3 regions of the Sphingobium sp. FW306-1B-F04DB genome follow, and region 2 is predicted to be linked to each of the others. Evidence: predicted binding sites of a transcription regulator. Region 2 holds the regulator's gene; each other region holds the start of a gene.
What was found. Region 2 encodes LexA, which represses DNA repair genes until DNA is damaged. Its sites were predicted from a motif close to GTTCCNCNCTTGTTCT; they were not measured.

Region 1 (7,594 bases), on a different contig from region 2:
GGTTTCGGCGTCCACCGCCTGCTCAAGATGCTGCGCCACGAGGCGCCCGAACCCGGGGCGGCTGCCGAGCGCATCGGTGCCACCGATCCAAGCAGCTATGTCCTCAAGATCTCGCACGGCAGCCCGGTCGGCCGGCTCGCCTATGCCAGGGTCTGGGGCGCGCCGCTCAGCGAGGGCGGCGAGCTCGTGGATCCCGCCGGAGAAGCGACCCGCATCGGCGGGTTGTTTTTTGTCCAGGGCGCAAGCACCGCCAAGACCGCCAATGCCGAACCCGGCGACGTCGTCGCGATCGCCAAGGTCGACACCGTCCACAGCGGCGACCTGCTCGGCATCGGACGCAAGGTTGCGGCCGCCTCAAAGGCATTTGTTCCCCCCGCGATGAACAGCGCGCTCGCCATCTCGACGCGCGACCGCAAGGACGATGTCCGTCTCTCGACCGCACTCCACAAACTGGCCGAAGAGGATCCCTCGCTCAAATGGGGGCATGACGATGCGGCGCGCGAGATGCTGTTGCGCGGGGTGAACGACGAGCATCTCCAGGCGACGATCGCCAAGCTCAAGCGGCGCTATGGCGTCGATGTCGATACGCACCGGCCAAGCGTCCCGTATCGCGAATCGATCCGCAAGCCCGCGACACAGCGCGGACGGCACAAGAAGCAGTCGGGTGGGCACGGCCAATATGGCGATGTGATCATCGAGGTACGGCCGCTCGAACGCGGCGCGGGCTTCGTCTTTGACGAGAAGATCACGGGCGGCGCGATTCCCAAGCAATGGATCCCCGCGGTCGAACTGGGCGTACGCGATGCTATGGAGCGCGGGCCGCTGGGCTTTCCTGTCGTCGATGTCGCGGTGACGCTGGTCGACGGGTCGTTCCACAGCGTCGACAGCTCCGAACTTGCCTTCCGGCTCGCGGGGCGGATCGCGATGTCGGAGGCGCTGCCGCAATGCGCGCCCTATCTGCTCGAACCGATCTGGCAGGTGAGCATCCTGACGCCCGGAAGCGCGACGTCCAGGGCGAGCTCCGCAATCTCGAGCCGACGCGGGCAGGTGCTCGGCATCAACCCGCGCGAAGGCTGGTCGCGCTGGGACCGTGTCGATGCCTTGCTGCCCGAAGCCGAACTGCACGGGCTCGACGCCGAGTTGCGCTCGCTGAGCCAGGGATTGGCAAGCTTCGAGGCGCGTTTCGACCATCTCGCCGAGCTGAGCGGCAAGCTCGCCGAGCACGTCGTGCAGCACGCCAGGGTCACGGTTCCCGCCTGAACCGCGGCAACAACTTGTCCCGCCGGGTCCAGCGCGCGCTTGACCCGGCGGCGGCAATCCTCTTGTTAGGCGCCAACCAAATTGGGGGGATGCGCCTGTGGCGAAACGCCTGACTTACTTTATTCTGGCCGGGCTCGTGCTCGGCATCCTGTGCGGCTGGGGGCTCAACGCCGCGATCGGTGACGGGTCGCCCCAAGCGACGGCGCGGCTTAGCGAGATCGCAGGCTATTTCTCGATCGTGACGACCATTTTTCTGCGTCTGATCAAGATGATCATCGCGCCGCTGGTGTTTTCCACGCTCGTCATCGGCATCGTCCATATGGGCGACACATCGGCGCTCGGGCGCGTCGGCCTGAAGTCGCTGCTCTGGTTCATGAGCGCGAGCCTCGTCTCGCTGACACTCGGCCTGATCTTGGTAAACTTCCTGCAGCCCGGCGTCGGGCTCGATTTCCCGCTGCCACCGGTCGATGCGACGAGCGGCGTCGAGCGCGCGGGCTTCAACCTCAAGGAATTCATCGCCCATATCTTCCCCGCCTCGATGATCGACGCGATGGGGAAGAACGAGATCCTGCAGATCGTGGTGTTCTCGCTGTTCGTCGGCGTCGCGATCACCGCGGTCGGCGAAAAGGGCAAGCCGCTCGTGAGGGGCATAGAGGCGCTGGTGCAGGTCATGCTCCAGATCACCGACTATGTGATGCGATTCGCGCCCTTCGCGGTGTTCGCGGCGGTCGCGGGCACGCTCACCGAACGCGGCCCCGCGATCCTCGGCGACCTCGCCTATTTCATGGGCAGCTTCTACATCGGCATGATCGTGCTCTGGATCCTGCTGATCAGCGCGGCGTTCCTGATCGTCGGCAAGCGGACGACATTGCTGCTGCGCTATATCCGCGAGCCGATCCTGCTCGCCTTTTCGACCGCATCGTCCGAGGCCGCCTATCCGCGCACGCTCGAGGCGCTCGACCGTTTCGGCGTGCCGCCCAAGATCGCGAGCTTTGTGCTGCCGCTGGGCTATTCGTTCAACCTCGACGGTTCGATGATCTACATGACCTTTGCGACGATCTTCATCGCGCAGGCCTATGGCATCGACCTGACGCTGGGCCAGGAGATCACGATGCTCCTGGTGCTGATGATCACGTCCAAGGGCGTGGCGGGCGTGCCGCGCGCCAGCCTCGTCGTGATTTCGGCAACGCTCGCGCTGTTCGACATTCCCGAGGCCGGGTTGCTGCTGATCCTCGCGGTCGACCATTTCCTCGACATGGGGCGTTCGGCGACCAATGTCGTCGGCAATGCGGTGGCGAGCGTGGTGGTGGCGAAATGGGAAGGCAAGCTCGACCCGCTCGAGCCCGCCGAGATCGAGCCGCCGCACGCGCCGTCGTCGCACAGCATCCTGCATGCGCCCGAAACGCCCGACGACGCGGTGCCCGACTCGTTCCGCGCCTGATCAGGCCAGTTGCCGTTCGGTCGCCTCGCCGCGCGAGACGACCGCGGCGATGGCGAGGTCACCCGTCACGTTGAGCGTGGTGCGGCACATGTCGAGAAAACGGTCGACGCCGAGTACGAGGCCGATGCCTTCGGGGGGCACGCCGACCATGCCGAGGATCAGCGCGATCACGGGCAGCGAGCCCGCGGGCACGCCTGCCGTGCCGATGCCGCCGAGGATGCAGATGAACAGCACCGTGGCCTGTTGCGCGAGCGTCAGTTCTACGCCGAAGAACTGCGCGAGGAAGAGCACGGTGATGCCTTCGAACATCGCGGTGCCATTCTGGTTGGCAGTGGCGCCGATCGTGAGCACGAAGCGCGACACGCGCGGCGGCAAGCCGAGATTGGTCTCGGCGACGCGCAGCGCGGTGGGCAGCGTGGCGTTGGACGAGGCGGTCGAAAAGGCCATCACCATCGCCTCCTGGACACCGCGGAAGAAGAAGAGCGGAGACATGCCCCCGACGATGCGCAGCATCAGCGGATAAACGACGAACATCTGGAGCCCGAGCGCGAGCAGCACGACGCCGACATAGGCGCCAAGGCGCTCGAGCAGATCCCAGCCGAAGATCGCGGCGAGGTTGAACATGAAGCAGGCGACCGCATAGGGCGCGAGCCGGATGACGAGGCCGATCAGCCGCATCGTGACGTCGAACATGCCCTCGATCACGCGCCGGAGCTGTTCCGCAGCGGGGGTCCGGACGAGGAGCAGCCCGACGCCGAACATCAGCGCGAAGAACATCACCGCGAGGATGTCGTTCTGCGACATCGCGGTGACGACGTTGCTGGGGATGATGTTGAGCACCGCGTCGATCCCGGTCGGCGCCTCCCTGCCCCCCGCGACGATCGCCTGGGCGCCGTCGCGCGCATCCACCAGCAGCATCTGCGCCAGCGCAGGATCGACACCCGCGCCGGGCCTGAGCAGGTTGACGACCGTCAGCGCGAGCAGGACCGCGACCGTCGAGACGAATATGGTGATCACGAGCGTCTTGACGCCGATTCGCTTGAGCGCGGTGATGTCGCCCATCTCGGCAATCCCCATCACCAGCGCCGAAAAGATGAGCGGGATGACGAGCATGAACAGCAGCCGGAGGAAGATCTGGCCGATGGGTTGCGTCACATAGGTCGTGACGACCTCGAGCCAGGGCGCATCGGGCGCGGTCATATGGACGACCAGCCCCGCAACGAGGCCGACCAGAAAGCCGATGAGCATCTTCAGCTGGAGGGACATCGTTACTCCTCCCCAACGGTTCTAACCCCCTGATTGCGATGCTGTTCCCGTGCCCGCCGCCGCATCGGGTCAGGCGAAGGCGTAGGGTCCGCCCTTTTTGAGCGCCGCCTTGTAGGCGGGGCGCGCATGGATGCGCTCGATCCAGCCATTCAGATGGGGGCGCTGCTTCGACAGCCCCGCACGCTGACGCGCGGCCTCCAGCGGAAAGCTCATCATGACGTCCGCCGCCGTGAACGCGTTGCCCGCGAACCATTCGCGCGTCGCGAGTTCGGATTCGAGCCAGTCGAGATGCGTGTCGATCATTGCCTGGATGCGCGGGCGCGCTGGCTTGCCGAGGATACCCATGCGGTTGATGACGAGCATGACGAGCAGCGGGGGCATCAGCGACCCCTCGGCATAATGGATGAAGTGGCGATAGCGCAGGATATCGTCGCGATGTGGCGGCGGCCCCAGTTTGCCGTCGGCGCGCTCGACCAGATACTCGACGATCGCGCCCGTTTCGACGACGATGCGATCGCCATCCTCGATCGCGGGCGACTTGCCGAGCGGATGGACCTTCTTGAGTTCGGGCGGCGCGAGCATCGTCTTGGGGTCACGCTTGTAGTGGCGGATCTCATAAGGCAACTCGACCTCCTCGAGCATCCAGAGCACGCGTTGCGAGCGGGAATTTTCGAGGTGGTGCACGATAATCGTCACAGGCGCTCTCCATCGATGTCCGTGCTCATGTTCGCACCTTTCCCTTGAATCGTGAAAGAAAATCACGCCAGCTCAAACGGAAAGGGCCCGCCGACGCGCGACGGGCCCCTTGGGTGCTTGATGCGTAGGCGCGGCGCCTATGCGTACTTCCTGGCGGGAAAACCGGTACCCACTTTTCCGGGAAGTACGATCAGAGTTCGCCGTCATCCTCCGCATCGGGTCCGGCCATCATTTCCTCGGCGACCGCGTCGGTGCGCGCGCGGATCGCCTTTTCGAGGCGGTCTGCGACCTCGGGATTTTCCTTGAGATAGGTCTTGGCGTTCTCCCGGCCCTGGCCGATCCGGATCGAATCATAGGAGAACCACGCGCCCGATTTCTCGACGAGTCCGGCCTTCACGCCGAGATCGAGAATCTCGCCGATCTTGGAAATGCCGGCGCCATACATGATGTCGAACTCGACCTGCTTGAAGGGCGGCGCGACCTTGTTCTTGACGACCTTCACGCGCGTCGTGTTGCCCGTGATTTCGTCGCGGTCCTTGATCTGGCCGGTGCGGCGAATGTCGAGACGGACCGAGGCGTAGAATTTGAGCGCGTTGCCACCCGTCGTCGTCTCGGGATTGCCGTACATCACGCCGATCTTCATGCGGAGCTGGTTGATGAAGATGACGATGCAGCGCGAACGGCTGATCGAGCCGGTCAGCTTGCGCAGCGACTGCGACATCAGGCGCGCCTGCAGGCCGACATGGCTGTCGCCCATCTCGCCCTCGATCTCGGCGCGCGGCACCAGTGCCGCAACCGAATCGACGACGAGAACGTCGATCGCGTTGGAGCGGACGAGCGTATCGACGATTTCGAGCGCCTGTTCCCCCGTATCGGGCTGCGACACGATCAGTTCGTCGATATCGACCCCGAGCTTCTTGGCGTAAACCGGATCGAGCGCATGCTCGGCATCGACGAAAGCCGCGGTGCCGCCCATTTTCTGGGCCTCTGCAATGACATGGAGCGCAAGCGTCGTCTTGCCCGAGCTTTCCGGTCCGTAAACTTCGACCACGCGGCCGCGCGGCAAGCCACCGATGCCCAGCGCGATGTCGAGCCCGAGCGAGCCCGTCGAGATCGCCTCGATTTCCATCGCCTCGCGCGAGCCCAGCTTCATCGCCGAGCCTTTGCCGAACGCGCGATCGATCTGCGCGAGTGCCGCTTCGAGAGCCTTTTGCCTGTCCATATTCCCCGTCTTCTTATCGGAATCGATGAGCTTCAATTGTGCCGACATGGCCGCTTCCTCTCGTAGATCGAACACCCGTTCGGTTCAACGCAGGAGCAGTTCGTACAGCATTTGTTCCACGAGAACAAGAGTGGAACGAAAAGGAGGATTCTGCCCCATTTCCTTCCTGTCATTCCCGCGGAAGCGGAAATCCACGCGATGCTTCAATCCGCCTCGTGCTTCACGAAAACCGTTTGGATTCCCGCTTCCGCGGGAATGACATCGAGAGTGGTGTCTGGAATTATGCGGCCAGACGGTCGAGCGCGGCGCGGACGCCGTCCATGGTGAAAGGCTTGGCCAGCACAGGCGCTTCGGCATGCGCACCCGGCATCGCCTCGGTCTGCCCCCCGCTCGCCAGCAGATAAGGCTTGCCGTTCTCGGCGAGCTTGTCGGCCAGCGGCCAGCACAGTTCGCCCCCGCGCAGGTTCACATCGAGGATGACCGCATCGAAGCTGCCCTGGTTGACGAGCGGCAAAGCGGTCGCGACCGAATCCGCGGTGCCCGCGCGCTGATGCCCCAGCGCTTCGATAAAATCTTCCAGCATCATCGCGATGAGTGGCTCGTCCTCGACGATCAGGATACGCATGGGCGTGGTCATGCCGGCCTCAATAGCAGCGGCAACGTTCGGGCAAAGCGAATTATTTGACCGCGAATGCGTTTTGCCTTGAGTGCGCGCTATTTGGTCCCGATCGCCGCGCGCGTCGCCTCGGCAAGCTGATGCACCGAGAAGGGCTTGGGCAGGAACGCGACGCGATCGAGGTCGATCGATTTGCGCAGTTGCTCCTCGGCATAGCCCGACATGAACAGGATCTTGAGATCGGGCCACGTCTTGCGCGCCTGACGCACCATGGTCGGCCCGTCCATCGTCGGCATGACGACGTCGGAGATCAGCAGGTCGATCTCCACGCCGTTGCCGAGCATCTCGAGCGCCTCCTCGCCATTGGTGGCGGTGAGCACGGTATAGCCGTGGCGCGTCAGCGCGCGTTCGGCGACCGCGCGAACCATATCCTCGTCCTCGACGAGCAGGATCGTGCCGCTGCCCCACAGCTCACCCTGCTTGACCTTTGGCGCGGTGCCCGTCTCCACCTTTTCCTCGGCATGGTGGACGGGCAGGTAAATGATGAAGCTCGTCCCTTCCCCCAAGCGCGAATCGGCGAAGATGAAGCCGCCCGATTGCTTGACGATACCGTAGACGGTCGACAGGCCGAGCCCGGTGCCCTTGCCGACTTCCTTGGTGGTGAAGAAGGGTTCGAAGATCTTGGGGAGCAGGTCTTGCGCAATGCCCGTGCCCGTGTCGCTGATCTTGAGCGCGGTATAGTCGACGATCGGCAGGATCTCGCTGCCCATCTGGCGGACCTCGCGCGCGGGCACCGCATAGGTCTGGATCGTCACGCTGCCGCCCTTGGGCATCGCGTCGCGCGCATTGACGACGAGGTTGACGATCACCTGTTCGAGCTGGCCCGGGTCGGCGCGCACCGCGCCGAGATTGCGGCCATGGCTCACATTGAGAATCACGGTCTCGCCCAAAAGCCGCTTGAGCAGGTTGGAAACCTCGGAGATGACATCGGGCAGCTGGAGCACTTGCGGGCGCAGCGTCTGCTGGCGCGAAAAGGCCAGCAGCTGGCGGGTCAGGCTGGCGGCGCGGTTGGAGTTGTTCCTGATCTGCTGGA
Region 2 (7,594 bases):
GGAAGCTCGCCGTTCAGCAGCAGATAGGCGACTTCCATGAAGCTCGACTGCTCGGCGAGCTGGTCGATCGGATAGCCGCGGTGCAGCAGCACGCCGTTGTCGCCGTCTATGTAGGTCAGGCCCGATTCGCAGCTGGCGGTCGAGGTGAAGCCGGGGTCATAGGTGAAGGCGCCCGTCTGGCCATACAGCTTGCGAATGTCGAGGACGTCCGGACCAACACTGCCCTTCAGGACGGGTAAGTCCACATTCTTGTCGTCCATCGCCAGTTTCGCGGGTGCTTCGGCCATATTCACTTCCTTCCTGTCAAAACTCCGTCACGGGCGAATCAGGCTGCCCGTTCCGCGATACGCGCCAGCGACTCCTCCCTGCCGAGAAGCACCAGCACGTCGAATATTCCCGGCGAGGTCGAACGCCCGGTGAGCGCGGCCCGCAAGGGCTGGGCAACTTTGCCCAAGCCAATTCCTGCATCCTCGGCCACCTGGCGCACCGCGGCTTCAAGCGCAGGTGTGGACCAGTCGGCGACCTTCTCCAACGCGGCGCCCGCCTGTGCCAGCAGGTTCGCCGCGTCGCCCTCTAGCAGAGTTGCCGCCTTTTCGTCGAGCATGAGCGGGCGTGTGTCGAAGAGGAAGAGAGCGCCTTCCGCGATCTCGTTGAGATTCTTGGCGCGCGGCTTGAGTGAGGCCATCGCCGCAGTCAGGAGCGTGACGTCTTTGCTGGTCAGCGTGCGCCCGATCCGCGCTTCGACGCGCGTACGAACCAGATCGGCAAGGCGCGTATCATCAGCCTCGCGAATATAGTGGCCATTGAGATTCTCGAGCTTCTTGAGGTCGAAGCGCGAAGGCGAGCGGCCAACGCCCGCCAGCTCGAACCATTCCACCGCCTGTTCGCGGCTGATGATCTCGTCATCACCGTGACCCCAGCCCAGCCGCAGCAGATAGTTGGACACGGCCTCGGACAGCAGCCCCATTTCGTCGCGATAGGCGTCGACCCCCAGCGCACCATGGCGCTTGGATAGCTTAGCGCCGTCGCTGCCGTGGATCAGCGGGATATGCGCATATTCGGGCTCGGGCCAGCCCATGGCGCGATAGATCGGCAACTGGCGGAAGGCGTTGTTCAAGTGATCGTCACCACGGATGACATGCGTGACCCCCATGTCGTGGTCGTCGACCACCACCGCAAGCATATACGTTGGTATGCCGTCCGAGCGGAGAAGCACGAGATCGTCGATTTCGGCATTCTGCACGGTGACCTCGCCCTGGACATGGTCGCGGATCGTGGTCGCGCCCTCGATGGGTGCCTTGAGGCGGATGACGTGGGGCGCGTCGGGATCGCTGGGGACCTTGTCGCGCCAGGGCGAGCGGATGCGCAGCGGCTGCTTCGCCGCCTGAGCCTCGGCGCGCATCTGCGCCAGCTCGTCGGGGGTCAGATAGCAGCGATAGGCAGCGCCGCGCGCCAGCATCGCATTGGCGACCTCCGCATGGCGCGAGGCGCGCGCGAACTGGTAAACCGCGTCGCCATCCCAATCGAGGTTCAGCCACTTCATGCCGTCGAGAATCGCCTCGATCGCGGCGTCGGTCGAACGCGCGCGGTCAGTATCCTCGATACGGAGCAGGAACTTGCCGCCATGGTGCCGCGCGAACAGCCAGTTGAACAGCGCGGTGCGCGCGCCTCCGATATGGAGGAAGCCGGTGGGCGACGGTGCGAACCGGGTTACAACAGGCTGAGTTTCAACGCTTGCGCCCACGCGCATGTTCTCCACTATAAGCAGGATGGCCAGAACGACCGGGCACGCCCCTAGCACGGGTTTTCCGATGCTGCAAAAGGCCCGATCGCGCGCGTCCGGCGACGTTACGACATGGCTGGAAAACTGGCTCGAGGCCGAGCGAGATCAACTCGCTCTGTGGATTCCCGTGGCGTTGGGGATCGGCATCGCGGCCTGGTTCTGGATTCCCATGCGCACGGGTTGGGTCGCGTTCCTCCTCGTGGCTTTGGCGGTTGCGCTCGGCGGCGCGGCGATCGGGTTTTCGCGCCGCGTGGGTAGGGGGTTGTTCTGGATTGGCGTCATGGCGGCATCGGGGTGCGCGCTCATCTGGTGGCGCGCGGACAGCGTTGCCGCGCCCGTGCTCGAGCAACCGGCGGTGACCCAGTTTCGCGGTCAGGTTCTCGCCGCCGAACCGCTCCCGGCACGCGGCGTGGTCCGCCTGCTGCTCGCACCGATCGAGGCGCCCGAACTGCCGGACCGGGTGCGCGTCAATATCGATGAGGCGGATGCATCGCCGCAAATCGCGCGGGGCGCCAAGGTTTCCTTGCGTGCGCGGATCATGCCGCCTCCCGAAGCCGCGGTGCCGGGTGCCTATGATTATTCGCGCCTCGCCTGGTTTTCAGGCATCGGCGGGACTGGCAAGGCACTGGGGGCGCCCGCGATTGTATCGCCCGCGCCCGACGCCTTGGGCGCCGGTTTCCGCGCCCGGCTGACGCGGCATGTGCGCGATTCGGTGGGCGGTGACGAGGGTGCGATCGCCGCCACACTTGCGACGGGCGATCGCGGGGCAATTACCGAAGAAGATGTCGAGGCGATGCGGCGCAGTGGCCTTGCGCACCTGCTCTCAATCAGCGGACTGCATGTGACCGCAGTGGTTGCCGCCACGATGCTGATCATGATGCGGTTGCTCGCGCTCAGCCCCAGGCTCGCGCTGCACTGGCCGCTGCCACTGATTTCCGCGGGGGCGGGAGCCTTGGCGGGGATCGGCTATACATTGCTGACTGGTGCCGAGGTGCCGACGATCCGATCTTGCATCGCGGCGCTGTTGGTGCTTGGCGGGATCGCGATCGGACGCGAGGCGATCACACTTCGCCTGATTGCGGCGGGGGCGCTGTTCGTGCTGCTGCTCTGGCCCGAGTCGATCGCGGGGCCCAGCTTTCAGATGAGTTTCGCGGCGGTCACTGCGCTGGTCGCGCTGCACGAACATACGGGCGTTCGCGCACTACTGTCGCGACGCGACGAGGCGATTGTGATGCGCCTTGGCCGATTGCTGCTCGGATTGCTGTTGACCGGAATTGCGGTAGAGATCGCGCTGACCCCGATCGCGCTGTTCCATTTCCACAAGTCGGGTGTTTATGGCGCCTTTGCCAATATCGTCGCGATTCCGCTCACGACCTTCATCATCATGCCGCTCGAGGGCCTGGCGCTTGTCTGCGACCTTGTCGGACTCGGCGAACCCCTCTGGTGGTTGACGGGCAAGGCGCTGGCGCTGCTGCTCGGGCTGGCGCGCTGGGTCGCAGAAGCGCCGGGCGCGGTCGCCGCGCTCCCTGTCATGCCCGCTCCGGCTTTCGCGCTCATGGTCACGGGCGGGCTGTGGCTATGCCTTTGGCGTACGCGCGTGCGCCAACTGGGGCTGGCGCCTTTATTCGTGGGCCTGATCTGGGCGCTTTCCGTACCAGGCCCCGACCTGCTCGTGAGCAACGACGGTCGACATCTTGCGCTTGCAGATGGCAAGGGTGGCTATGCATTGCTGCGCCCGCGCGCCGGCGACTATATCCGCGACGCGCTCGCCGAAAGCGCCGGGTTTGAGGGTGAACTGACCGATCTCGATGCGCTGCGCGGCGCGCGCTGCAATGCCGATGCCTGCGCCGCCGACATCATCCGCGGCACGCGCCGCTGGCGCCTGCTCGCCACGCGCAGCAGCCAGATCATGCCCTGGCGCGAACTCGTCGCGGCCTGCCGCGGCGCCGATATCGTCGTCAGCGACCGGCGGCTGCCTGATGGTTGCCAGCCACGCTGGCTCAAGATCGATCGGACTCTGCTCGCGCAAACGGGCGGCCTCGCGATCCACCTCGCGTCGCAAAACGTGCAGACGGTGAAGTCACCGGGGGATCATCCCTGGCTCAACCCGCCGCGCCCCGCAGCGTTGCCGCAATCTCGCCGAGGGGATCAGTAGCGGCGCAGAAGCCCCGCGAGCCGACCCTGGATACGGATCTGGTCGGGGCTGTAGCGCTGCGGATCATAGGCGCGGTTGGCCGGGTCGAGCCGCACCATGGCGCCCTCGCGTCGGAAATATTTGAGCGTCGCCTCGCTGTCCTCGACCAGTGCCACCACGATCTCGCCGTCGCGCGCAACGTCGGTGCGGCGGATCAGCGCATAGTCGCCGTCGAGAATCCCCGCCTCGACCATCGAGTCACCCGACACCTCGAGCGCATAATGTTCGCCCGAGCCCAGCAGTGCGGCGGGCACCGAGAGGGTGCTCTGGCCCTCGAGCGCCTCGATCGGCATGCCCGCGGCGATGCGGCCGTGCAGCGGAATCTCGAGCACGTCGTTGGCGGCGATCGGAATCTCGCGCGGTGCGGGGGCGCTCGGCGCCTTGATCGGTTTCACCTCGGCGCGCTCGGGCAATTTGAGCACTTCGAGCGCGCGGGCGCGATTGGGGAGGCGGCGGATGAAGCCGCGCTCCTCGAGCGCGCTGATCAGGCGGTGGACGCCCGACTTGGACTTGAGGTCGAGCGCTTCCTTCATTTCCTCGAACGAAGGCGAAACGCCCGTTTCGGCGAGCCGATCGCTGATGAAACAGATCAGTTCATGTTGCTTGCGCGTCAGCATCACCGCACCTCCAAAGGAACGAACGGAGAACGTGTAGGAAACAAAAGATTCCAAGTCAAGTCAGCGGCAGGATCTCCGCGATTGCGCCGGCCGGCGCGGCGGGCGCGTGCGGGGGGCGCAGGATCAATGCATTGGCCGAGGCCAGCGCAACCATCGCGGCGCTGTCCTGGCTGGTCGCAGGGCGGACAATGCCGTCGGACCAGATTCCGCGCAGATATTCGGCACGGCCGGCGGTCGGCGGAAGGTCGGTTTCGAGCGTCGCGCGATGTGTGGCGGGCAAGGGATCCCGCGCGCCGGCGAGATGCGCGACGAGCGGCCTGAGGAACAGCATCGCAGTCGCGAAGGCGGACACGGGATTGCCGGGCAGACCAAGTGCCACCGCCGCGCCCAGCCGGCCCGCCATCAGCGGCTTGCCCGGCTTCATCGCGATCTTCCAGAAATCGAGCATCGCCCCCGCGGCTTCGAGCGCGGGGCGGACGAGATCGTGGTCGCCGACCGAGGCACCGCCCGTCGTCACGATCACGTCTGCGTCGAGGGCTGCGCCGAAGGCGGCGCTGAGCGCGTCGAGGCGGTCGGGCACGATGCCGCGGTCGAGAACGTCGACCGGAAGATCGCCGAGCAACGCGGCCAGCATCACCGCGTTGGACGAGGGGAGTTGCGCGCCTTCGACGGGCATGCCCGGCGGAACGAGTTCATCGCCCGTCGAGATCAGTGCGACCTTGATGCGCCGTCGGGCCGCGAGCGTACCGTGTCCGCCGATCGCGGCGAGGCCTATGCGCGCGGGCGTGAGCCGGTCACCGGCGGCGATCAGCCGGTCGCCCTCTGCGAAGTCGCTGCCCGCGCGGCGAACGTGCTGGCCGGTGGCGGCGGGGCCTTCGCCGGTGAGGGTCAGCGCGGTGCCGTCGCGCGCGACCTCTTCCTGGATGACGATCGTATCGGCGCCTTGAGGTAGCGGGGCGCCGGTGAAGATGCGGACGGCTTCGCCCGCGCCGACCGAGCCGTCATAGCCCTTGCCCGCCACGCTTTCGCCGGTCACCCTCCAGGGGCCGGGCAGGTCTGCGAAGCGGATGGCATAGCCGTCCATCGCCGAAAGATCCGCGGAGGGCTGGTTGCGGAGTGCCGTCACATCTTCGACCGCCCAGCGGCCCGCGGCCTCGACGAGCGATACGGTTTCGACCGCCACCGGCTCCACCAGCGCGAAGAGCCGTGCCTGTGCCTCGGTGACGGGCAGCAGGCTCATGCCCGCCAGTCGCCCGATTTGCCGCCCGATTTGGCGATAAGCCGAACCTCGCCGATCTCCATGCCGCGGTCGAGTGCCTTGGCCATGTCATAGACGGTGAGGAGCGCGACCGAGACCGCGGTCAGCGCCTCCATCTCGACCCCGGTCTGGCCAGTCGTTCGCGCGGTGGCGGTGGCGGTGACGCCACGGTCATCGGGAGCGAGGTCGATTTCGACCGAGGAGAGCGGCAGGGGGTGGCAGAGCGGGATCAGTTCGCTCGTCTTCTTGGCGGCCATGATCCCCGCGACGCGCGCGACCGCGAGGACATCGCCCTTCTTGACCAACCCGTCGCGGATCGCGGCGGCCGCGTCGCCTGACATGGTGATCCGGCCCGTCGCCACTGCCTCGCGCGCGGTGGCGTCCTTGCCCGACACATCGACCATCCGCGCGGCGCCCGTCTCGTCGAGGTGCGTCAACCTGCTCATGCGACGCCCAGAAGCTCGCGCGTCGCCTGTTCGACGTCGTCCTGGCGCATCAGCGCCTCGCCGACGAGGAAGCATTTGACGCCATGCTCGGCCATCGCGTCGAGATCGGCGCTGGTCCTGAGGCCGCTCTCGGCGACGAAGGTGCAGCCGTCGGGCGCGCGACCGACAAGTTCATAGGTGCGCGCAAAATCGACAGAGAAGTCCCTGAGATCGCGATTGTTCACGCCGATCAGTCGGGACTTGAGCTTGAAGGCGCGATCGAGCTCGTGGGCGTCGTGGACCTCGACCAGCGCGTCCATGCCGAAGCGGATCGCCTCGGCTTCGATTTCGGCCATCAGCCCGTCGTCGAGCGCCGCGACGATGATGAGGACCGCATCGGCGCCGAGCGCGCGCGCCTCCGCCACCTGCCAGGGATCGACCATGAAGTCCTTGCGCAGTACGGGGATCGACACCGCCGCGCGCGCCGCGACGAGATAGGCGTCGGCACCCTGGAAATAGGGCTCGTCGGTCAGCACCGAGAGGCACGCGGCGCCCGCGCGCTCATAGGCGGCGGCATGCGCAGGCGGATCGAAATCGGGACGGATCAGCCCCTTGGAGGGGCTCGCTTTCTTGACCTCGGCGATGAGGGCGTGGCCAATCTTCGCCCTGGCATCGAGCGCGGCGCGGAAGCCGCGGGGTGCGGATTGCGTCCGTGCTTCCGCTTCAAGCTCGGCGAGAGTCTTCAGCGCCTTGCGACGGGCGACTTCCTCGCGCTTGGTGGTGCAGATTTCGTCGAGCTTGTTCATCGGCAAAAATCCCGTGTCATTCCCGCGAAAGCGGGAATCCAGCGGGTGGCTGACGCACCACCGGCCTTCGTCGACATCGCATGGATTCCCGCTTTCGCGGGAATGACAAGAAGGATGGGACCGGTCATCGGTACGCAATCCAGCAATCGAGGAGCGTGTTGGCAAGGCCGTTGTCGAGCACCTCGCGCGCTTCCTCCACGCCTTCCTCCCAGCTTTCGACGCGGCCCGCGACCATCAGCGCGGCCGCGGCGTTGAGAAGGACCGCATCGCGATAGGCGCCGGGCTCGCCCTTGAGCATCGCGCGCATCGCGGCGGCGTTATACGCGGCATCGCCGCCGCGCAGCGCCTCGAGCGGATGCCGTTCGAGACCGATATCCTCGGGCGCGATACGCGCGGTCTTCGTGCCAGCCTTGCTCACCTCTATGATCGTGCTGGGGCCACCGATCGAGAGTTCGTCAAGCGGCTCATCACCCGCGACGAGCATCGCTGCGTCGAGCCCCAGCAGTTCCAT
Region 3 (7,594 bases), on a different contig from region 2:
CGTCGCGAAACAGTACGATGTCGGGATTCCCCGTATACGGGATCACCATCGACCAGGTCCACCAGACCCGGGGAAGGACAAAGAAGAGGGGCGAAACCGGCGGCACAAACAGCACTGGGAACCAGATGCCCCAGTACGTGCCCTCTCCTTCGGTCGGCCGCAGATAGACGACCACGCTGTCCTTGAAATTGTCGGGCGTGGCGGGGGGCTTGCGGTCGCGCAGCGTGAGGATGTCGTCGAGCGATGGCGCGTCGAACCTGCGATCCCCGATATGCTTTTTGAGGAAGCACTTCGACATTTCCTCGGCTTCCTCGGCGCGGGCGCCCGGCGCGATCTCGATCTCGAAGTCCGACTTCTCGAAGGCCTCCTCGATCGCCGCGCCGGGCCCGGTGATCGAAAGCTCAAAGCGTGTGTTGCCCTTCACATCCGCAATCGGAGCGGACCAGACGGGGCGCTCCTCTCCCGAGCGCTTCAGATCGGCGAGTTTCATGGTCCACCTCCGGCGGCACCGCGCGCGTGAGTCGCGGCTCACGCAGCAGGGGAGTATATCCGAGCTTCCCGCGGCCGGCCGCACGGTGATTTCGCCCGCGTAATTTTCCGGCGGGCGCGGGCGGGCGGCGATGCTATGCTGGCGCGGGGGCGGATGGAGGCGCGCAATGCTCCAGACACTCGATACGGCCTGGCTCTATTGCTTCGTTTCGGAGCCGGGCGCGCACAACAAGACCTATTTCACGCTGTTCGTCGACCGCGAGGGATCGAACGGGCGCGAGATACTGGCGACGATCTCGCTCTCCTACCTCTATACTGATCGCGGCGGCGCGGGGGCGATGGTCAAGAGCTACACCCCGCCCTTCGGCCCGCCGTTCGAGCACAAGGATTTCGCGGTCAATTCGCTCTGGGCGCCCAACGCGATCGCGGTGACCTATTTCCTCTCGGTCAACGGGGCCGAGGCCTATGCGCAGGCCAATCTCTTCTATCTGAACTGAGGAGCGCGGGATGCAGGAGAAGGAAGACACGGACCCCGATCAGATCCCGCTGCAGGCGGCCAGACGAAACCTGATGATCGTGCTCATACTGATGTTCGCGGTCAGCGTCGCGGTGCTCGGCCTGATGTGGGCGAAGCCCCCCGCGGCTGACACGATCGGGATGGAGATCGCCAAGGCCGTGATCCAGATCGGACTGGTCTCGGTCGCGGGCGGGATCCTCGCCATGCTGAGTTTCATCCACCAGAGCGCGCGGGCGAAGGCCGATCGGGACAATGAGCGCGAGCTGAACAACCGGGAGAAGGAGCGCGACCGGTGGCGGCGGCAGGTCGAGTATCGCGATACATTGCTGCAGGCGACGCTCGAACAGACGACTGCAAGCTACAACGACGTCAAGAGCGTCCGCCGGCTCATGCGTGCACGTGGCCTGAAAGAGCGGGATGGCCGGACGCTGGTACAGGCCGCGAACTATGACGAGGCGATGGTGCTGATCAACGACCGCCAGCTCGAATTCGAGCGGCTGGTGAGTGACGTCGTGACGAGCAGCAAGGCGTTTTCCTCGGACACCGAACTGCGAGGCGCCCTCCGCCGGATGGAGGCGTATCTGGGGGCGGTGATCAAGGAGTATGAGGGCAAGAGGAAATTGTTTGCCGGCGATCCGCCCGAGCTCGCTCTTGAAGAGCTGCCGCAACTCTCGCACTTCCTGGCGCGCGCGAAGCAGGGGTTCAGCAGCGGCTTCGCACGCCACCACAGCGAGGTGCGGCGGATCATCCGCGCCGACCTGCTCCACCCGCAGTTGCCCGAAGCGCTGATCGCGGAACAGGACGGCTCACTGGAGGGCAGGACATGACGAAGTCCCAACAGAAGCGCGAGCCCCGCCCCGGCGGCATCCAGCCGCAGGCGGCGGTGATTCTCTACGCGGTGGAGGACGGCTCGATCGTCTCCACCCATTATTTCGCGGCGACCGGGCGCGGCGAACTGCCCCCGCCCGAGGCGCTGGAAAAAGCCGCCTTCGCGCAGGCGGCGTCGGACGGGATTGGTGAAGCGGGGGCGCTGGCGGCGCTCCATGTGCGGCCCGAGGCGATCGAGCGGGGGAAGGTGTATCGGGTTGAGGGAGGGGCGTTGGTGGAAATCGCAACAGCCTCTGTCGAGACTTGAAAAGAGTAAACGCAGTGCCGTTGGGCGCGCTTCTCCCTTGACTCCATTGTAACGCGCTATTCAATCACTCGCAGAACACGGTAATAGGGACAGTGGATCGAGTGCATATCGGTCCAATGGGGGGATTTAATGCGTAACACGCAGGTTGAAGAGATTACGGCTTACTCAGGCCGCAACCAAGCGATTCGACGCCTTCTTGTCCGCACTATCTAAAACGGAAGATATAAACAAGAATGTCTTTGATATTTCAAGGACGATACCAAATACTGATAGTTCTATTTCCGATATTCGTGCACGATTTGCGGCCATAGACGGACTTGTTCGTAAGCTTGATGATAAATCTGGCAATCTTGCACCTTTATCGTATTTCAATTCATTTAAATCATCTACGAACGCTGCCATTTCTAGTATGGATCAAGTTGAAACGCTCTACGGCTCGGTTCCTAGGCGGGCTTGCCGCGCCGCAGCGGGCCCGCGGGCGGTCTTCCGCCCGGCGGGCCGTGCCGGATGTTACTTGCCGAGCTGGCCGCGTACCGCGCCCGCGGGGTGGGGGGCGTTGTGGACGTTCACGTAGAACGCCGCAGGGGTCTGGATCAGCTCCTTGGCGAGCGCGCGATCGATATCGGCGCAGCCCTTGCTGGTGCCGCTCGCGGGGGCGTCGAGCGGGACCACGACCGGGCCCGCGACGTCGGGCGCGCCACGGTGGATATGTGCCGCGGTGGCGGTCTCGATGTTCTTGACCGCCAACTCGTAGCAGACCTGGGTCTGGCCGGGATTGATGCGGAAGCTGGCGGTGCCGCTGCCGTCGGCATCGCCGGGGCCGGGCACCTCGGCGGCGCCGGTCATGCTGACCGAGATCGGCCGGCCACCCTGCTGGGCGGGCGCGGCGGTGCCGGCTGCGAGCGCAACGGGCGCGAGAAGCAGGGCTGATAAGAGGATTTTCATGCAAACCTCCTTTTGCTGAAGACGGCGGGACGATCGCAATCCGCCCGCCCTTCTTTCGCTGCAACCCCCGGCGCCGCGCAACTGTTCCACGGGGGTTCTACCCGGCGCGGCGCTTGCCAGCGCGCGCCGCGGGCCAGTATCGACGGGCGGATGCAAGGCTGCGTATCTTCTCCCACCACGGGAGAAGGATCATTCGGCCGCGGCCTCGTCGAACTGCAGCTCGGTCGCAGGCGCCTTCTTGCCGCGCTCCAGCAGCGGCTTGAGATAGCCGCCGGTGAAGCTCCGCGGGTTTTCGGCGACCTTCTCGGGCGTGCCCTCGGCCACCACCTCGCCGCCCTTGACGCCGCCTTCGGGGCCGAGGTCGATGATCCAGTCGGCAGTCTTGATGACGTCGAGGTTGTGCTCGATCACCACCACCGAATTGCCTTGCTCGACGAGCGCGTGGAGGACTTCGAGGAGCTTGCGGACGTCCTCGAAATGGAGGCCCGTGGTGGGCTCGTCGAGGATGTAGAGCGTGTTGCCCGTGGCGCGGCGGCTCAGTTCCTTGGCGAGCTTGACGCGCTGCGCTTCGCCGCCCGAGAGCGTCGTCGCCTGCTGGCCGACCTTGACGTAGCCGAGGCCAACCTCCGCCAGCATCGCCATCTTGTCGCGGATCGGGGGGACGGCCTTGAAGAACTCGACCGCGTCCTCGACCGTCATGTCGAGCACGTCGGCGATGCTCTTGCCCTTGAACTTCACCTCCAGCGTCTCCCGGTTGTAGCGCGCGCCGTGGCAAACGTCGCAGGTGACGTAGACGTCGGGGAGGAAGTGCATCTCGATCTTGAGCACGCCGTCGCCCTGGCACGCCTCGCAGCGGCCGCCCTTGACGTTGAAGCTGAAGCGACCCGGCTTGTAGCCGCGCGCCTCTGACTCGGGGAGGCCCGCGAACCAGTCGCGGATATTGGTGAAGGCGCCGGTATAGGTGGCGGGGTTGGAGCGCGGGGTGCGGCCGATCGGCGACTGGTCGATGTCGATCACCTTGTCGAGATGCTCGAGCCCGGTGATCTTCTCATGCCGGCCCGCGATCATCCGCGCGCCGTTGAGCGCGCGGGCGGAGGCGGCGTAGAGCGTGTCGACGGTGAAGCTCGACTTGCCCGAGCCCGAGACCCCCGTGATGCAGGTGAAGGTGCCGAGCGGGATGCTCGCGGTGACGTTGCGCAGGTTGTTCGCGGTGGCGTTGTGGACGGTGAGCTTCCTGCCCGAACCCTTGCGGCGTTTCGCGGGGACGGGGACCTCACGCCGGCCGGTCAGGTAATCCGCGGTGATGCTCGCGGGGTTGGCGAGCACCTCTTCGAGCGTGCCCTCGGCGACGATCTCGCCGCCATGGACGCCCGCGCCGGGCCCCATGTCGATGATATGGTCGGCGTGGCGGATCGCGTCCTCGTCATGCTCGACGACGAGCACGGTGTTGCCGAGATCGCGGAGGCGCTTGAGCGTCTCCAGCAGCCGGTCATTGTCGCGCTGGTGGAGGCCGATCGAGGGCTCGTCGAGGACGTAGAGCACGCCCGACAGGCCGCTGCCGATCTGGGAAGCCAAGCGGATGCGCTGGCTCTCGCCCCCCGAGAGCGTGCCCGAAGTGCGATCGAGGTTGAGATAGTCGAGCCCGACATTGTTGAGGAAGCCGATGCGCTCGACGATCTCCTTGAGGATGCGCTCGGCGATCGCATTCTGCTGGGTAGTGAGGTGATTGGGGAGATCGAGGAACCAGGGGAGCGCGTCGGCGACCGAGAGGCGTGTGGTGGTGCTGATGTCGGTGCCCGCGATCTTCACCGCAAGCGCCTCGGGCTTGAGGCGCGCGCCGCCGCAGGTCTCGCACGGGTGCGCGGCCTGGTATTTGCTCAGCTCCTCGCGCATCCACGCGCTCTCGGTCTGGAGCATGCGGCGGTTGAGGTTGCCGATGACGCCCTCGAAGGGCTTGCGGACGTCGTAGCTCTTGCGCCCGTCGACGAAGGTGAGCGTGACGGGCTTGCCCCCGGTGCCGTGGAGGATGATCAGGCGGACCTCGCCGGGAAGATCCTTCCACGGCGTGTCCAGCGAGAAACCGAACTCGCGCGCGAGGCTCGCCAAGACCTGCATGTAATAGGGGCTGGGCGGGTTGGACTTGGCCCAGGGGACGACCGCGCCCTTCTTCAATGAGAGGTCGTGGTTGGGGACGACGAGATCCTCGTCGAAGAGCAGCTTCTCGCCGAGCCCGTCGCAGGCGGGGCACGCCCCCTGCGGCGCGTTGAACGAGAAGAGCCGCGGCTCGATCTCGGCTATGGTGAAGCCCGAGACGGGGCAGGCGAACTTCTCGGAGAAGACGATGCGGTTGTCGGGGGCGGCAACATTCTTCATGTTGCCGCCCTTCATGCCGCCCTTGAGCCCCTCCTCTTCAGGGGAGGGGCTTTGAAGCGCCGCGACCGTCGTGTCCGCCAGATCCACGTATGCCAGCCCTTCGGCGAGCTTGAGCGCGGTCTCGAAGCTGTCGGCGAGGCGCGTCTCGATGCCTTCCCTGACGGCTATACGGTCGACCACGACCTCGATGTCGTGCTTGAACTTCTTGTCGAGCGCGGGGGCTTCCTCGATCTCGTAGAAGTCGCCGTCGATGCGCACGCGCGTGAAGCCCGCCTTCTGCCACTCGGCGAGCTCCTTGCGATACTCGCCCTTGCGGCCGCGCACGACGGGGGCGAGCAGGTAGAAGCGCGTGCCCTCGGGGAGCTGCATGACGCGGTCGACCATCTGGCTGACGGTCTGTGCGGCGATGGGGAGCCCCGTGGCGGGCGAATAGGGAATGCCGACGCGCGCCCAGAGCAGGCGCATATAGTCGTAGATCTCGGTGACCGTCGCGACGGTCGAGCGCGGGTTGCGGCTCGTCGTCTTCTGCTCGATCGAGATCGCGGGGGAGAGCCCCTCGATATGGTCGACATCGGGCTTCTGCATCAGCTCGAGGAACTGGCGCGCATAGGCCGAGAGCGACTCGACATAGCGGCGCTGCCCCTCGGCATAAATGGTGTCGAAGGCGAGCGAGGATTTGCCCGAGCCCGAAAGCCCGGTGATCACGGTGAGCGTGTCGCGCGGAATCTCGACATCGACGCCCTTGAGATTGTGCTCACGCGCGCCGCGTACGCTTATGTGAGTCAGCATTCGGAACACCGACGCTTCGGTATATGTGTCAGCATGGTGGCATCTGTTCCAGATTTGTTCGCAGGGCGCAAGCGCGGGTGCGGCGGGCTGCGCGACCCTGCTGCCAGATAGTGTCAGCAGCGCGAAGGGCAAGACGTGCGGCTGGCGGGTTGGCTTAAGACCTTGCGCAGTAGCTTCATGTCGATCAGCGCGAAGTCTCGCCGCGACGCCAGACCGGCGTCGAAACCGATGGCGGTCGCGCCGCCGAGTGCTTCCAGCGGGATATCCTGCGCATAATAGCGGCTAATGTGTCGACGGAGCTTGGGCACGTAGACGTCATAATAATAGGCGGCAACGACCTGACCCGAGGGGCCCAGCGTCACAGTGGTCTCCCCTTTCGTTTTGCGGGTCACGTTTCGGCGTGCCGCGAGCATGAGTTCGATGTTCGAATCGCCGGGCAGCGGCTTTACAAGCAGCGTAAGCGGATCGTCCGGCGTGCCATATTCCCGCATGGCGACGCACATCGAGTCGGCGAACTCGACGGTCCATTTTTCCGAGGGTGAATGTGTCGCGGCCGGCTGCGGGGCGGCGGCGGCCACGAACATCAGAATCGGGCTTGTACCCATCGCCCTCCCCCGGATGCAAACGCCTAAATCGGGTGACAATTCCGCAGCCAAGCGCGACCGCCTGGGCCGACGAAGATGGAATACGTCTCGCGACGGGACGCAAGCCGCTGAAGCTGCTCGATGCTTTCAAAATGGGGCCAAAATGGCGGGTTGCGCGCCGCGTGCGCTCTGGCGCCGTGGCCCCGACGCGCTAGGCTCGCAACTGCATCGGGAGAGGAGCTTTTCGGTGCCGTGCGCTTCGGGGCGCAGCCTGTGTGGGGGCACAGGCGAAGATGATGTGCGTTGCGTCGGCCGGGCGCAAGCGTCGTTGCAGGGGCGGGTCATGACAGAACGCGCCGCAGCGACGGACACGGGGCCGAATGCGGACGTCATCCAGGCGGTCGACGCGGGCGCGGCAATGCCGCACGCAAGCCGGCGTCCGCGTCGACCCCTATTTTTTGATATTAAGGGCGTATCAGGCCCAGTGGGCGCCGCCCGCGACCGAATCACGGATCGCGAGCCACGCGTCGAACAGCGTCTCGATCCGCGAACAGCCGAGCGGGGTGAGGTGGACGATGGTGCGGCGCCGGTCGCGCCGGTCGCCCGAGAGCGTCACCAGTCCGTCGCGCTGGAGCGTCTGCAGCCAGCGATGCGCGGTGGCGGGCGGGACGAGCGAGGCGATATAGGCGTCGTTCTGATACACCGTCCGCCCCTCGCAATGGCAGGCATAGAGGTCGAGCAGCATGTCGAACGCCGCCTCGC

Region 1: recA (recombinase RecA) is a predicted target of LexA. The motif match lies at 6,007-6,022, and genes of this name have one in related genera.
Region 3: uvrA (excinuclease ABC subunit UvrA) is a predicted target of LexA. The motif match lies at 6,294-6,309, and genes of this name have one in related genera.

Annotation. Positions count from the first base shown of each region.
Region 1 is NZ_JBYSXE010000001.1:111,893-119,486, reverse strand. Features, by position in the region: gene AC3WJD_RS00570 (elongation factor G) at 1-1,260, shown strand, start outside; gene AC3WJD_RS00565 (dicarboxylate/amino acid:cation symporter) at 1,358-2,701, shown strand; gene AC3WJD_RS00560 (dicarboxylate/amino acid:cation symporter) at 2,702-3,967, opposite strand; gene AC3WJD_RS00555 (glutathione S-transferase family protein) at 4,037-4,663, opposite strand; gene recA (recombinase RecA) at 4,854-5,933, opposite strand; gene AC3WJD_RS00545 (response regulator) at 6,166-6,522, opposite strand; gene AC3WJD_RS00540 (hybrid sensor histidine kinase/response regulator) at 6,600-7,594, opposite strand, start outside.
Region 2 is NZ_JBYSXE010000017.1:33,604-41,197, reverse strand. Features, by position in the region: gene AC3WJD_RS10115 (citrate synthase) at 1-287, opposite strand, end outside; gene gltX (glutamate--tRNA ligase) at 326-1,750, opposite strand; gene AC3WJD_RS10105 (ComEC/Rec2 family competence protein) at 1,812-3,938, shown strand; gene lexA (transcriptional repressor LexA) at 3,932-4,594, opposite strand; gene AC3WJD_RS10095 (molybdopterin molybdotransferase MoeA) at 4,650-5,834, opposite strand; gene moaC (cyclic pyranopterin monophosphate synthase MoaC) at 5,831-6,298, opposite strand; gene trpC (indole-3-glycerol phosphate synthase TrpC) at 6,295-7,083, opposite strand; gene trpD (anthranilate phosphoribosyltransferase) at 7,208-7,594, opposite strand, start outside.
Region 3 is NZ_JBYSXE010000035.1:2,972-10,565, forward strand. Features, by position in the region: gene AC3WJD_RS14805 (hypothetical protein) at 1-490, opposite strand, end outside; gene AC3WJD_RS14810 (hypothetical protein) at 657-986, shown strand; gene AC3WJD_RS14815 (hypothetical protein) at 997-1,833, shown strand; gene AC3WJD_RS14820 (hypothetical protein) at 1,830-2,141, shown strand; gene AC3WJD_RS14825 (CHRD domain-containing protein) at 2,652-3,086, opposite strand; gene uvrA (excinuclease ABC subunit UvrA) at 3,276-6,248, opposite strand; gene AC3WJD_RS14835 (hypothetical protein) at 6,362-6,853, opposite strand; gene AC3WJD_RS14840 (MarR family transcriptional regulator) at 7,308-7,594, opposite strand, start outside.